DNA from 2 places in the Paucibacter sediminis genome. Region 1 is predicted to be linked to the other one. Evidence: riboswitches for the same ligand, from Rfam matches in the RefSeq annotation. Region 1 holds a riboswitch; the other holds the start of a gene.
What was found. A riboswitch is a leader RNA that binds a small molecule or an ion and turns the genes downstream of it on or off. The one in region 1 is predicted to bind glycine.
Positions count from the first base shown of each region.

Region 1 (7,429 bases):
GGTTGGGCAGCAGCTTGGCCACCACATCCAGCAGTTCGCTGATGCCGAGGTCGGACTTCGCGGCGGTGAAGCACACCGGGATCAGATGGCCCTCGCGCAGCGCCTGCTCCAGCGGCGCATGCAGCTCGCTGGCGTCCACGTCGCCCTCGTTCAGATAGCGGTCGACGAAGGCGCTGTCCACCTCCACCACCTGCTCCACCAGGGCGCGGTGCGCGGCTTCCACCGAGCCGAAATCCGACTCCCCCGCGCGGTTGAAGAAGCAGTCGACGATGCGGGTGCCGCCGCCGGCCGGCAGATTGAGCGGCAGGCATTCGCGCCCGAAGGCGGCCTGCAGCTGTTCCAGCAGGGCCGGCAGATTGACGCCGGGGGCGTCGATCTTGTTCACCACGATCAGGCGCGTGAGGCCGCGCTGCGCCGCCGCCTCCATCATGCGCGAGGCCATCAGCTCGATGCCGTTCTGCGCATTGATCACCAGCACCGCGCTCTCCACCGCCTCCAGCGCCGGCAGCGCCAGGCCCACGAAGTCGGGCGCGCCGGGGGTGTCGATGGCGTGGATGCGCAGGCCCTGGTGCTTCATGTGCACCAGCGAGGCATAGAGCGAATGCTGCATGCGCTTCTCAAGCACATCGTGGTCGCTGACCGTGTTGCCCTTTTCCACCGAGCCCGGCGCCGTGATGACGCCGCAGTGATGCAAGAGCGCCTCGATCAGGCTGGTCTTGCCCGCGCCGGCGGGGCCCAGCAGGGCCAGGGTCCGGATCTTGGCGATCTCGGCCTGGGCCGCCGGCCCCCCGGCGCCCCCTCGACTACCGTTGGGGCTGTCGGAGGCCATCGCGCCTCCGTCGTTGTGCATCGATGGGCTCGGGGACATGGCATCCTCCTTCTGGGATGGCCCCAGCGTAGAGGATGCGGTGCCCGGCGGCAAGGGGTCAGATCAAAGCCGCCACACTGTTGTCAGGCGGCCACCGCCTGCAGCTGCCGTGGCCTGCATGTCGCGGCGGTGAAGGCGTAATCCAGCGCCGGCTGTCGGCCGCTGACGATGTCGGCGATGGCTGCGCCCGAGCCGCAGGCATGGGTCCAACCCAGCGTGCCATGGCCCGTGTTGAGGTACAGGCCGGCCACCTTGCTGGCGCCGATATAGGGCAGGTTGGAGGGCGTGGCGGGGCGCAGGCCGGTCCAGTACTGGGCACCCTGGCCATCGGTCATGTGCGGGAAGAGCTCGCGCGTGCGGCGCACGATGGCCTCGCAGCGCACCAGATTGAGCTCGGTGCTGTAGCCGTTCAGCTCGGCCGTGCCGGCGATGCGCAGGCGGTCGCCCAGGCGCGAGAACACCAGCTTGTACTCGTCGTCGGTGAGCGAGACCTGGTAGCTGTGCGCCGGCGCGATCACCGGCAGCGTGACCGAGTAGCCCTTGGCGGGATAGATGTTGAGCGAGACGCCCAGCTCGCGCGCCAGCTGGCGGCTGAAGGAACCCATGCAGAGCACGATGCGGTCGGCGCTGCGCCGGCTCACCACGCCCGCGGCGTTGGCGACGATGACGCGCTCAACGCCCTGCCGGCCCTGTTCCAGGCCGAGGATGCGGGTCTCGTACTCGAAGCGCACGCCGGCCGCCGCGCAGCGCGCCGCCAGCGCCTGGGTGAAGGCATGGGCATCGCCCGATTCGTCGCTGGGCGTCATGCTGCCGCCGACGATCTTGCCGCGGCATTGCGCCAGCGCCGGCTCGATGGCCACGCAATCGTCGGGCGTCTTCATGTCCAGCTCGCAACCCTGCTCGCGCATGATGCGCGCCGGCTCCTGCGCCGCCTCGAACTCGGCCTCGCTGGTGTAGAAGTGCAGGATGCCCTGGCTGCGCTGGTCGTATTGCAGACCCAGCTCCTGGCGCAGGCTCTGCAGCTTGGCGCGGCTGTAGAGACCCAGGCTGACGATGTTGCGGATGTTGTGGGCGGTGCGGCCGGGCGTGCATTCGCGCAGGAACTGCAGGCCCCAGCGCCATTGCGCGGCGTCGGCGCGCAGGCGGAACAGCAGCGGCGCGTCCTCCTTCATCAGCCATTTCAGGACCTTCAGCGGCGCGCCCGGATTGGCCCAGGGCTCGGCGTGCGAGACCGAGATCTGGCCGCCATTGGCATAGCTGGTTTCCAGGCCGGCGGCGGGCTGGCGTTCGAGCACGGTGACCTCATGGCCGGCCGCGCGCAGATACCAGGCGGTGGTGATGCCGGTGACGCCGGCGCCCAGGACGATGACATGCATTGCGAATACTCCGTTCGGGTTGAACGCGCAGGCGTGCAGTCTCTGGCGGAAGTGATGCCAAAAGGGATGCGTGCGCCTGGGCGCGCCGCTCCCGCTGTCCTTGGTGCCTGAGAGATTCGGCGCCGGGCTTGCGGCCCGCGCCTTGCTCCTTCGGCGGCCCCATGCATTGCACATGAGGCACTCTCCAGCATTCGGCTTGAAATCGGATCCAGTACGGGGCCTGAGCGAGTATGGGAGCTTGCGCCTTCGGCGGCGGCTCGCAGGGCGGGCCGCACTCTCCTGAATCCGGGAGCCAGTGTAGCCCAGGTCTTGCATCCGGCGGGGCGCCGCCTGCGTAGACTGCGGGCAAGCGTGGAGGATGCTGCATGCGCAAGACCATTCTGGGGGCCGGCCTGATGCTGCTGCTGGCCTATGGCGCCGCCATGGCCTGGCTGTACTGGCGCCAGGAGCAGCTGCTGTTCCAGCCCGAGCCGCTGGCCGCCGGCCATCGCTTCGAGCTCGGCGCCGATGTGCAGGACCTGCGGCTGAACGTGCCCGGAGCCACGCTCTCGGCCTTGCATCTGCGCCTGCCCCGGCCCAAGGGCCTGGTGTTCTTTCTGCACGGCAACGCCGGCAATCTGCAGACCTGGTTCGTCAACGCCGACTTCTATCGCCGCGCCGGCTACGACCTCTTCATGCTGGACTACCGCGGCTATGGCAAGAGCAGCGGCCATATCGAGAGCGAGGCGCAGTTGCGCGCCGATGTGCGCGCCGCCTGGGACACCGTAGCGCCGCAGTACCGCGGGCTCAAGCATGTGATCTATGGGCGCTCGCTGGGCACGGGTCTGGCGGCGGGGCTGGCCGCCGAGGTCGGGCCGGAGCTGACCGTGCTGGTATCGCCCTACGCCAGCATGTCGGCGCTGATGCGCGAGCACTTTCCCTGGGTGCCACCGGGCCTGCTGCGCTACCCGCTGGACACCGGCGCCGACGTGGCCCGGCTGCGCACGCCGCTGCTGCTGGTGCATGGCGGGCAGGACAGCCTCATCGCACCCCAGCACAGCGAGGCCTTGCTGCGGCAGCAAGGGCAGGCCAGGCTGGTACTGGTGCCCGGCGCGGCGCACAACGACCTGCAGCGCTTCGAGCAATACCAGCAGGCCCTGCGCGAGGCGCTCGCCGCGCTCTGACTCAGATCGGCAGCGCGCGCGCCAGCAGCGCATCGATGGCGATGCCGCGCGTGTCCAGCGCACCGAACACGCGCCCGCTCTGCGCGTCCAGCAGGCGGCTGGCGATGAAGGCCTCGGCCACCTCGCCGGGGGCATGCTGGCTCATCAGGCAGGCCTGGGCCAGCAGCACCAGGCGCTGCGCGAACTGGCGCCCCAGGGCCTCGAAGTCGGCGGCCGGGGTGCGCGTGAGCAGGTCGCGCAGGGCGGCGAGTTCGCTGCGCAGCGGCGCGCTGTCGCCGGCGAGCTGCTGCAGCTCGTCCAGCAGGGCATGGGCGGCCTGCGGCTCGCGTGCGATGCCGCGCAGCACGTCCAGGCACATCACATTGCCCGAGCCTTCCCAGATCGAATTCACCGGCGCCTCGCGGTACAGGCGCGCCAGCACGCCTTCCTCCACATAGCCGTTGCCGCCCAACACCTCCATCGCCTCGCCGCTCAGCTCGACGGCGCGCTTGCAGACCCAGAACTTGGCGGCCGGCGTCATGATGCGTTGCCAGGCGCGCTCGGCGGGAGCGTCCGCGCCGCGCTCGAAGGCCTGGGCCAGCCGCATCATCAGGAGCGCCGCGGCCTCGCTTTCCAGCGCCAGATCGGCCAGCACGCTGCGCATCAGCGGCTGCTCGGCCAGGCGCTTGCCGAAGGCCAGGCGCTCGCGCGCATAGTGCAGGGCCTGCACCAGCGCCTGCCGCATGATGCCGGCGCTGCCGATCACGCAGTTCAGCCGCGTGTAGCCGGCCATCTCGATGATGGTGGGGATGCCGCGCCCGTCCTCGCCAAGCATCAGGCCCCAGGCATCGGCAAACTCGACCTCGCTGCTGCTGTTGCTGCGGTTGCCCAGCTTGGACTTGAGGCGCTGGATGTGGATGGGGTTCTTCGTGCCATCGGGCCGCCAGCGCGGCACCCAGAAGCAGCTGGGCCCGGCCTCGGTGCGCGCCAGCACCAGATGCGCATCGCACATCGGCGCCGAGAAGAACCATTTGTGGCCGCGCAGGCTGTACTCGCCGCCGCGGCCGCCCGCGCCCAGGGGGGTGGCCAGCGTGGTGTTGGCGCGCAGGTCCGAGCCGCCCTGTTTCTCGGTCATGCCCATGCCCACCCAGAGGCTGGTCTTCTGTTCCAGCGGCAGGTCGCGCGGGTCGTAGGCGCGGCTGTAGAGCTGGCCGCGCAGGCGCTCGAACAGCGCCGCTTCCTTTTGCAGCACCGGGATGCAGGCCTGCGTCATGGTGGCGGGGCAGAGGCTGCCGGCCTCGATCTGGCCATGCAGGTAGAAGCCGGCGGCAAAGGCGCTCCAGCGCCCGCGGCGCTCGGTCTCGAAGGCGAGGCTCACCAGGCCCTGGCCGCGGTACAGCGCCAGGAACTCATGCCAGGCCGGGTGGAACTCCACCTGGTCGACGCGGCGGCCGCGCGCATCATGGCTCCTCAGCTCGGGGCCGTGGCGGTTGGCCAGCTCGGCCTGGGCATAGCTCTCGCGCCGGCCCAGCTGCGCGCCGAAATCGAGCAGGGCCGGCTCGGCCCAGTCGGCGCCGGCGCGCGCCAGCGCCTGCCGCAGGATCGGGTCGGTGGCCAACACGTTGTAGTCGGCGTAGTCATCGACCTGGTTGCTGATGCTGTGCGTCTGCCACATGCCCGGGCTCCATGCTCTCGCTTTGTTGATGCCGGAAGTAGAGCGCAGTCGCTGGCGCTGCGCCATCCGGGGCGGGCCGGGGGCGGGCGAATTCTTTTCGCAATGCCGAATCCTTTTGAGGCCCTTCGCACTCTAGGTCGGTGTCCATCACTTCCAAACCGAGCCACACATGTTCTTCATCAAACGCAATCTGCCGCACTGGGAGCGCGCCCTGCGCATCCTCATGGGTCTGCTCATGGGCGGGGCCGTCTTCATGGGCTGGTTCGGTGCCGGCCCCTTGAGCTGGATGGCGGGCGCCGCCGCCGCCACCCTGGCCTCGACCGCCCTGGTCGGCTTCTGCCCGGCCTGTGCGATGCTGGGGCGCCGCGCCCTGAAGAACTGAGCCACCATGATCCGTGCCCAAGCCCCGCTGATCGAGGCCGCCACCCGCGGCGACCCGGGTGCGCTCTCCAGCCTGCTGAGCGTTTGCCAGCCCGACCTGAAGCGCTTTGCCCGGCGCACCTGCGCCAGCAGCGAGGACGCCGAGGACGCGGTGCAGATCGCGCTCTGGCAGCTCTACCGCAAGGTCGGCACGCTGCGCACCGTGGCTACCTTCGCGACCTGGCTGTTCCGCATCGTCGAGCGCGAGTGCTACCGGCTCTACCGCGGCCGCGGCAAGACCGAGGATCTGGACGAACTGGCGCCCACCGAGCAGCCCAGCGCGCCGACCCTGCCCACTGATCTGCGCCTGGACCTGCTGCGCGCGCTGGAGCGGCTCAGCCCGGCCCATCGCGAGGTGCTGCTGCTGCGCGATGTGCATGAGCTGACGGCGCCCGAGGTGGCCGCGCAGCTTGGGCTCAGTCTGGAGGCGGTGAAGAGCCGCCTGCATCGCGCACGCGCCCAGGTGCGCGAGCAGCTGCTGGCAAGCGGCTACTGGATGAAGGACGGTGCGCCCGAGCCCGACGCTTCCTGAGCCACTGTGCATCGCTCGCCACGGCAGTTCATGCCACCGGCTGGGCGCTGAGTCGCTCCGTCGCGGCTCGGCGGCCTGTGCCTGGCGACACTGCGCGCCTTCCTCCTCTGCAAGCGACCCATCCAAGATGATGAACATGACAATCATGGGCCTGGCCGCGCGCGCCGCCCTGCTGTGCGCTGCCGCCGCCACGACCACTGCCTGGGGCAGCGAAGCGGCCACCGAGGCGGCCAAGCCAGTGGCAGCCGCCCAGCCTGCCGTCCCGGCCGTGGGCCTGGACGCTTTGCTGCAGGCCGCCTTGGCCGAACACAAACTGCCCGCCATGGGCGCCGTGCTGATACGCCAGGGGCAGCTGCGCGAGCAAGCCGTGCTGGGTCTGCGCGCGAGTGGATCGGCTGACAGTGTGCAGCCAGGCGATGTGTGGCACCTCGGCTCCAATGGCAAGGCCATGACGGCGGTGATGGTGGCGCGCCTGGTGGAGCGCGGCCTGCTGGCCTGGGATGCGCCCTTGAGCCAATTGCTGCCCGAACTGGCCGCCGACATGCAGCCCAGCTACCGCGCGGCCACGCTGCGCGATCTATTTGCCCACCAGGCTGGCATGCAGCCGGACATTGACGAGTCCTGGGCGCCGGTGTTCCAGAAGGACCGGCGCAGCCTCCATGAGCAGCGCCTGGCCTTTGCCCGCCTGGCCCTGGCCCAGACCCCGGCCTTTGCCGTGGCTAGCGCCGATGGCTATTCCAATAGCGGCGTGCTGATTGCCGGCCTGGTGGCCGAGCGTGCCACCGGCCTGCCCTATGAAACCCTGATGCGGCGTGAGCTGTTCGAGCCGCTCGGCCTGGCGAGCGCGGGCTTTGGTGCCACGCACCACGGCCAGCCGCTGGGCCACAAGGCCGGCGTGCCGGTGGAAGGGCCCGAAGCCGACAACCCGGCCGTGCTGGCACCCGCAGGTGGCATCCAAATGTCGTTGGCGGACTGGGCACGCTTTGCCATCGACCAGATGGCCGGCGAGCAGGGCCGCGGCAAGCTGCTCAAGCCCGAGAGCTATCGCTTCCTGCACCAGGCGGCGCGCGCCGGGGGCAAGTTCGCGCTGGGCTGGCGGCTGCAGGGCAGCATGGCGGGTGTGACGGCACGCCACCTCGCACACACCGGCAGCAACGAGCTTTGGTTCGCGCTCATCGCCATGAAGCCCGACAGCGAGGATGCGGTGCTGGTGGTCAGCAATGCCGGCGAGGACGCCAAGGCCGACAAGGCGGTGCGGGAGGTGGCGGTGCGGGCACTCAAGGCGATGGCGCCCTGAGCCCCGGCGCCAGCTGCATGTCTACAGCTGCTTGAAATAGAGCGCCGTCGGGTGCAGCCTGCCCTCCGGGGTGCTCGCGTAGTCCGGGATGTTGCCGGCATGCTGCCAGCCCAGATGGC
Region 1 is NZ_CP116346.1:878,340-885,768, reverse strand. Features, by position in the region: gene fusA (elongation factor G) at 1-829, opposite strand, end outside; gene PFX98_RS04040 (D-amino acid dehydrogenase) at 952-2,244, opposite strand; glycine riboswitch at 2,329-2,442, opposite strand; glycine riboswitch at 2,444-2,536, opposite strand; gene PFX98_RS04035 (alpha/beta hydrolase) at 2,610-3,407, shown strand; gene PFX98_RS04030 (isovaleryl-CoA dehydrogenase) at 3,409-5,061, opposite strand; gene PFX98_RS04025 (YgaP family membrane protein) at 5,231-5,443, shown strand; gene PFX98_RS04020 (RNA polymerase sigma factor) at 5,450-6,013, shown strand; gene PFX98_RS04015 (serine hydrolase domain-containing protein) at 6,141-7,310, shown strand; gene PFX98_RS04010 (GNAT family N-acetyltransferase) at 7,332-7,429, opposite strand, start outside.

Region 2 (7,429 bases), 1.9 Mb from region 1:
GGATCGGCACCCAGCACCTTGGCGCGGAACTCGCGGCGATCGGTGAGCTTGACGGTGACCTCGCTGGCATCGCGCACCACATGGGCGTTGGTGAGGATCACGCCGTCGTCGCTGACGATGAAGCCCGAGCCCTGGCCGCGCGTGGGCATCTCGCGACCTTCAGGGGCGCCCGGCATGCCGGGCACGCCGAAGCGGCGGAAGAATTCGTAGAAGGGATCGTTCGGGTCCAGCTGCGGCTGCTGGCCGCGCCGCATCGATGTCTTGACGCTGCCGGTGACGCTGATGTTCACCACCGCGGCGCCCTGGCGCGCGGCGATCTGGGCAAAGTCGGGAAAGCCGGCGGGGGCAGGTGTTGCCACCGGGGCCGGCCCTTGCGCGCTGGGCGCGGCGCTGGCCAGCAGCTCGCTGGCAGGCGTCGCGGCTTCGGCGGGGGTGGCCGAGGTCTTGATCGCCACCGCGCCGCGCATCGCTGCGGCACCGCCGGCGGCGCCCAGCACCCCGGCGGTCACCAGCGCCCACACGAGGCGCTTGGCCGGAACCATGGTTTCGCTGACTTGCTTGGTGTTCATGAGGAAGCCTCCTGAGAGTGAGTTGACGCGATGGCCGAACTTTGCTCTCGGAGACTTAGACCTCACTTAATGCGCGGCAGCCTGAGTTCCACCCGCAGGCCGCCCAGCGCCGCCGCCTCGCCCAGCGTGAGCCTGGCGCCATGGCGCTCGGCGATCGCCTTCACGATGGCCAGGCCCAGGCCGCTGCCGCTGGCCTGCTGCGCGTCGGCGCTGCGGTAGAAGCGATCGAACACGCGTTCGCGCTCGGCCACCGCAATGCCGGGGCCGCTGTCCTCCACCACCAGCAGGGCCTCGTCGGGCGTGGCCAGCAGGCTCACGTCCACGCGCCCGCCTTCCGGGCTGTATTTGACGGCGTTGTCCAGCAGATTGCGCAGCAGCATGCGCAGCGCCTGGGGCTCGCCCCGCACCTGGGCGGCATCGCAACGCGTCAGGCCCAGGTCGATCTGGCGCGCCGCGGCGGCATCGCTGATGTCCACCACCGCATCCTTGCAGAGCTGGTCCAGCGCCAGCGGCTGCGCCAGCTGCTGGGCCTCGCCCGGCGCCTGCTCGCGCGCCAGCGCCATCAGCTGTTCGATCAGATGGCTGGCGCGCTCGATGCCGCTGGCCAGGCGCCCGATCGCCAGTGCCTGGCCGGGTGCATCGGGCGCGCGCTGCAGCGATTGCAGCTGCAGCTTCAATGCCGCCAGCGGTGAGCGCAGCTCGTGCGCCGCATCCGCAATGAAGTGCTGCTGCGCCTCGAAGGCCTGGCGCACCCGGCCCAAGAGCGAGTTGAGCTCGTCCACCAGGGGCTTGACCTCGGCGGGCAGCTCCTCGCTGGCCACCGGCGAGAGATCGTCGACCGCGCGCGCGGCCAGCTGGTCGCGCACCTTGGCCACCGGCTCCAGTGAATGGCTCACCACCCACCACACCACCAGAGCCAGCAGCGGCAGCATCAGGGCGATGGGCGCGATGGTGCGAAAGGCCAGCTGGCCGGCCATGCGCTGGCGCACCGCCAGGTCCTGCGCAACCTGCACCACCTGGTAGCGCGTCTGCAGCGAGAACACGCGGAAATGCTTGCCGTTGGCGTCCAGGTTCGAGAAGCCCAGCACCGCGCGCTGCGGCAGCAGGGCTTCACCCGGAGAGCGGAACATCGGTACGCCATCCAAGCCCCAGACCTGCACCATGAAGTCGTAGCTCTTCTGGTCGCCCAGCGGCAGGCTCACCGTGCCGCTGCCGACGCTGCCCTGCAGGGAGAAGGCCATCTGCTGCATGTGGTAGTCGAAGATCTCGTCGGCCTCCTGCAGCGCGGTGCGGTAGGCGCTGCCGCCCTGCACCAGGGCCGAGAGCGAGAAGGCCAGCAGCAGGAAGGCGATCAGGCGGTAGCGCAGGGAGCGGGGAAACAGCATCATTCCTTGGGCACCCGGTAGCCCACGCCGCGCACGTTCTGGATCAGCGCCGCACCCAGCTTCTTGCGCAGGCCGTGGATATAGACCTCCACCGCATTGCTGCTGATCTCGTCCTTCCAGCTGTAGAGCTTTTCCTCCAGCTGCTGGCGCGACAGCACCATGCCCGGCCGCGCCAGCAGCGGCTCCAGCACCGCCCATTCGCGCGCCGACAGCGTGACCTGCCGGCCCTCGGCCACCACCTCGCGGGTGGCGGGGTTGATGCTCACGCCGCGGTGTTCGTAAACCGGCTCGGCGCGGCCGCTGGCACGGCGCAGCAGCGCGCGGATGCGCGCCAGCAATTCATGCAGCTCGAAGGGCTTGAGCACATAGTCGTCGGCGCCGGCGTCCAGCCCGGCAATGCGCTGCTCCAGTGCGTCGCGGGCGGTGGCGATCAGCACCGGCATGACCTGCTTGCGCGCCCGCAGCGCGCGCAGCACGCTCATGCCATCGCGCTTGGGCAGGCCCAGGTCCAGGAGCACCAGGTCGTAGTTCTGTGCCTGCAGGGCCGCGTCGGCCAGTTCGCCGTCGCGCACCCAGTCGACCGCATAGCTTTCGGCGCGCAGCAACTCGAGCAGTTGCTCGCCAATCATCGGGTCGTCTTCCACCAGCAGCAGTCGCATGCCAAGTCCTCTTGCCGGATTTACGGGGAAGTGAGATTTTCCATGCACGGCAAGGCCGGCCATTAGACGAGACTTAATTTGCTCGCCCGGCCCCAAAACCATGGCTACAATCCGCGCCGTCAGGAGAGAGCTTTCCACGCAAAGCCGCCGAAGGCGCAGAGGCACTGGTGATCCCACGCTTCGAACGCTCAGGCAAAAGGACTGACAAGACGCCTCGATGCAGGCGTTCCTCACTGGAGAGAGGCGGGTCTTTGTTGAACTCGCCCACCGAAGGGGCAAGCTGTCGGCGATACGCCGGTGGTCAATCTCTCAGGTACCAAGGACAGCGAGGGCATATCCCCCACCATCGGTCTCAGGACCGGGTGGGCTTTCAGAATGCCCTCGGAGTAAGTCCCTTGTCCGCCGATCTCAAGACCACCCCCCTGCACGCTCTGCACATCGAACTTGGCGCCAAGATGGTGCCCTTTGGCGGCTACGACATGCCGGTGCAGTACAAGGAAGGCATCCTCGCCGAGCACAAGCACACGCGCACGGCGGCCGGCCTGTTCGACGTTTCCCACATGGGCCAGCTGCGCCTGGTCGGCGCCGATGCCGGTGCCGCACTGGAAACGATCGTGCCCGTCGACGTGATCGACCTGCCGGTGTTCAAGCAGCGCTATGCGCTCTTCACCAATGAGCAGGGCGGCATCCTCGACGACCTGATGCTGTGCCGCCGCCCCGACGACATCTTTGTGGTGGTGAACGCCGCCTGCAAGGAGCAGGACACCGCGCATCTGCAGGCCAAGATCGGCGGCCGCTGCGAGGTCATCAGCCTGCCCGAACGCGCCCTGCTGGCGCTGCAGGGCCCGCAGGCCGTCACCGCGCTGGCGCGCCTGAACCCCGAGGTGGCCAAGCTCACCTTCATGACCGGCGGCTTCTTCAATCTGGACGGCATCGAGACCTTCCTGACCCGCTCGGGCTATACCGGCGAAGACGGCTTCGAGATCTCGGTGCACAACGACCAGGCGGTGGCGCTGGCGCGCAAGCTGCTGGCCCAAGCCGAGGTCAAGCCCATCGGCCTGGGCGCGCGCGACACCCTGCGCCTGGAAGCCGGCCTTTGCCTGTACGGCCACGACATCAATACCGAGACCACGCCGGTGGAAGGCGCGCTGACCTGGGCGATCCAGAAGGTGCGCCGCGCCGGTGGCGCGCGTGCCGGCGGCTACCCCGGCGCCGCGGTGATCGACGGCCAGCTCGCCGGCGGCGCCAGCCGCAAGCGCGTGGGCCTGATCAGCGCCGAGCGCATGCCGGTGCGCGAAGGCGCCAAGGTGGTGGACGCCGAGGGCAAGGAACTGGGCGTCGTCACCAGCGGCTCGCTGGGCCCCACGGTGGGCAGCCCGGTGGCCCTGGCCTATCTGCCCAGCAGCCACACGGCGGTGGGCACGCCGGTGTTCGCCCTGGTGCGCGACAAGCGCGTGGCCATGAGCGTGGCGCCGACGCCCTTCGCACCGCATCGTTATTTCCGCGGCTGATCCCGCCATTCTTTGGACCCCCTGGTCTTTTCTCCCAACATTCGGAGCACACCATGAGCAACATCAAGTACACGCCTGACCACGAGTGGGTCCAGATCGAAGCCGATGGCACCGCCACCGTGGGCATCACCGTTCATGCGCAAGACGCGCTGGGCGATGTGGTGTTCGTGGACCTGCCCAATGTGGGCCAGAGCTATGCCGAGAAGGAAGTGGCCGGCGTGGTGGAGTCGGTGAAGGCCGCCGCCGACGTCTACATGCCCGTGGATGGCGAGATCACCGCCGTCAACGAAGAGCTGCGCAACGATCCCTCGCTGGCCAACACCGACCCGCTCAAGAGCGGCTGGTTCTTCAAGGTCAAGCTGAGCAACCCCGCCCAGCTCGACGCGCTGATGGACAGCACCGCCTACGACGAGCTGGTCAAGAACAGCTGATCCCAGCCGTTCACAGCAAAGCAGAAAGAAAGCGGGCACGGAGTGCCCGTTGTTGTATTGAAAACCGGTGCCCCGGCCACCAGCCCGGGCGCCTGAGGATTGCGCCATGTTGATGTCTGCCCTGAAGCCGCTCGGTGAGCTCGAGAACGCCGCCGAATTCCAAGCCCGCCATATCGGCCCCGATGCGGCCGATGAGGCGGCGATGCTGTCCGTGATCGGCGCGGCCTCGCGCCGCGCGCTGATCGAGGCCATCGTGCCCGCCAGCATCAAGCGCAGCCAGGGCATGCAACTGCCGGGCGTCGCCACCGAAGCCCAGGCGCTGGCCGAATTGAAGGCCGTGGCAGCCAAGAACAAGGTGCTGAAGAGCTATATCGGCCAGGGCTATTACGACACCCTGACCCCCGGCGTGATCCTGCGCAACATCCTCGAGAACCCCGCCTGGTACACCGCCTACACGCCCTACCAGGCCGAGATCTCGCAAGGCCGCATGGAAGCGCTGGTGAACTTCCAGACCATGGTCACCGACCTGACCGGCATGGCGATCGCCAACTCCTCGATGCTGGACGAGGCCACCGCCGCCGCCGAGGCCATGACCCTGGCCGCGCGCGTGGGCAAGAGCAAGTCCACGGTGATCTTCGTCGCCGACGACGTGCTGCCCCAGACACTGGAGGTGCTGCGCACCCGCGCCAAGCCGCTGGGCTTCAGCGTGCAAGTGGGTGCCGCCGCCGAGGCCGGTCAGAGCGAGTGCTTTGCCGCGCTCGTGCAATACCCCGGCGTGAGCGGTGAAGTGCGCGGCCTGCAGGCGCTTGCCGATGCGGTGCACGCCCAGGGCGGCCTGCTGATCGTCGCGGCCGACCTGCTGGCACTGACGCTCCTGAAGGCGCCCGGCGAGCAAGGCGCCGACATCGCGGTGGGCACCACCCAGCGCTTCGGCATGCCGATGTGCAATGGCGGCCCGCACGCCGCCTACATGGCCTGCAAGGACGAGTACAAGCGCAACCTGCCCGGCCGCCTGGTGGGCGTGAGCGTCGATGTGCATGGCAACCCGGCCTACCGCCTGGCGCTGCAGACGCGCGAGCAGCACATCCGCCGCGAGAAGGCCACCTCGAACATCTGTACCGCCCAGGTGCTGCCGGCCGTGGTGGCCAGCATGTACGCGGTCTACCATGGCCCGCAAGGCCTGAAGCGCATCGCCCAGCGCGTCGCCAGCTACACCGCCATCCTGGCCCAGGCGCTGGGCGAGCGCGTGGCCAACGGCAGCGCCTTCGACACACTGGAGATCAAGACCGGCGCCGCCACCGAGGCCACCCTGGCCAAGGCCGTGGCCGCGGGCATGAACTTCCGTCGCACCTCGGCGCAGAGCGTGTCGGTCTCGCTGGACGAGACCACCACGCGCGCCGACCTGGCCGCCATCCTGGCGGTGTTCGGCCTCTCTGCGGACCTCGCCGCCTTCGAGAAGGGCGTCGCCACCCTGATCCCGGCCGAGCTGCAGCGCACGAGCGCCTACCTGACGCACCCGGTGTTCAACCGCTACCACTCGGAAACCGAGATGCTGCGCTATCTGCGCGCCCTGGCCGACAAGGACCTGGCGCTGGACCGCAGCATGATCCCGCTGGGCTCCTGCACCATGAAGCTCAACGCCACCAGCGAGATGATTCCGATCACCTGGCCGGAGTTCGCGGGCGTGCACCCCTTCGCCCCGCACGATCAGCTGCAGGGTTATGCGCAGCTGAACGAGCAGCTCACCGGCTGGCTCTGCCAGGCCACCGGCTATGCTGGTATCTCGCTGCAGCCCAATGCCGGCTCGCAGGGCGAGTACGCCGGCCTGCTGGCCATCAAGGCCTGGCACGAGTCCCGCGGCGATGCGCATCGCAAGATCTGCCTGATCCCCGAGTCGGCCCATGGCACCAACCCCGCCTCGGCCCAGATGGTGGGCATGCAGGTGGTGGTGACCAAGTGCGACAAGGAAGGCAATATCGACCTGGCCGACCTGAAGGCCAAGTGCGAGCAGCATGCCGCCAACCTTGCCGCCATCATGATCACCTACCCCTCCACCTACGGCGTGTTCGACACCCATGTGAAGGAGATCTGCGCCATGGTGAAGAGCCACGGCGGCCGCGTCTATGTGGACGGCGCCAATATGAACGCCCTGGTGGGCGTGGCGGCGCCCGGCGAATTCGGCGGCGATGTCAGCCACCTGAACCTGCACAAGACCTTCTGCATCCCGCACGGCGGTGGCGGCCCGGGCGTCGGCCCGGTCTGCGTGGTGGCCGATCTGGTGCCCTATCTGCCGGCGCACCGCTCGGCCGGCTACCAGAGCGAGACCGCCATCGGTGCCGTCTCGGCCGCGCCGCTGGGCAATGCCGCGGTGCTGCCGATCAGCTGGATGTATGTGCGCATGATGGCCGCCGAGGGCCTGACCGCCGCCACCGAGGTGGCCATCCTCTCGGCCAACTATGTGGCCGCGCGCCTGGCCGACGCCTATGACATCCACTTCAGCGGCAATATCGCCGGCGTGAAGGGTGGCGGCGTGGCGCACGAGTGCATCCTGGACATCCGCCCTCTCAAGGACGCCACCGGCGTGGGCGCCGAGGACGTGGCCAAGCGCCTGATCGACTATGGCTTCCATGCCCCCACCCTGTCCTTCCCGGTGGCCGGCACGCTGATGGTGGAACCCACCGAAAGCGAATCCAAGGCCGAGCTGGACCGCTTCTGCGACGCCATGCTGGCGATCCGCGCCGAGATTGCCCAGGTGGCCGATGGGGTCTGGACGCGCGAGGACAACCCGCTGGTGAATGCGCCGCATACTGCCGAGAGCCTGCTCAAGGCCGATTGGACGCACGGCTACAGCCGCGAGGTCGCCGCCTACCCGGT
Region 2 is NZ_CP116346.1:4,288,832-4,296,260, forward strand. Features, by position in the region: gene PFX98_RS19890 (DegQ family serine endoprotease) at 1-569, opposite strand, end outside; gene PFX98_RS19895 (ATP-binding protein) at 632-1,954, opposite strand; gene PFX98_RS19900 (response regulator) at 1,954-2,613, opposite strand; glycine riboswitch at 2,724-2,827, shown strand; glycine riboswitch at 2,837-2,949, shown strand; gene gcvT (glycine cleavage system aminomethyltransferase GcvT) at 3,009-4,124, shown strand; gene gcvH (glycine cleavage system protein GcvH) at 4,178-4,555, shown strand; gene gcvP (aminomethyl-transferring glycine dehydrogenase) at 4,662-7,429, shown strand, end outside.
Region 2: another riboswitch for glycine. It lies ahead of gcvT (glycine cleavage system aminomethyltransferase GcvT); the one in region 1 lies ahead of PFX98_RS04040 (D-amino acid dehydrogenase).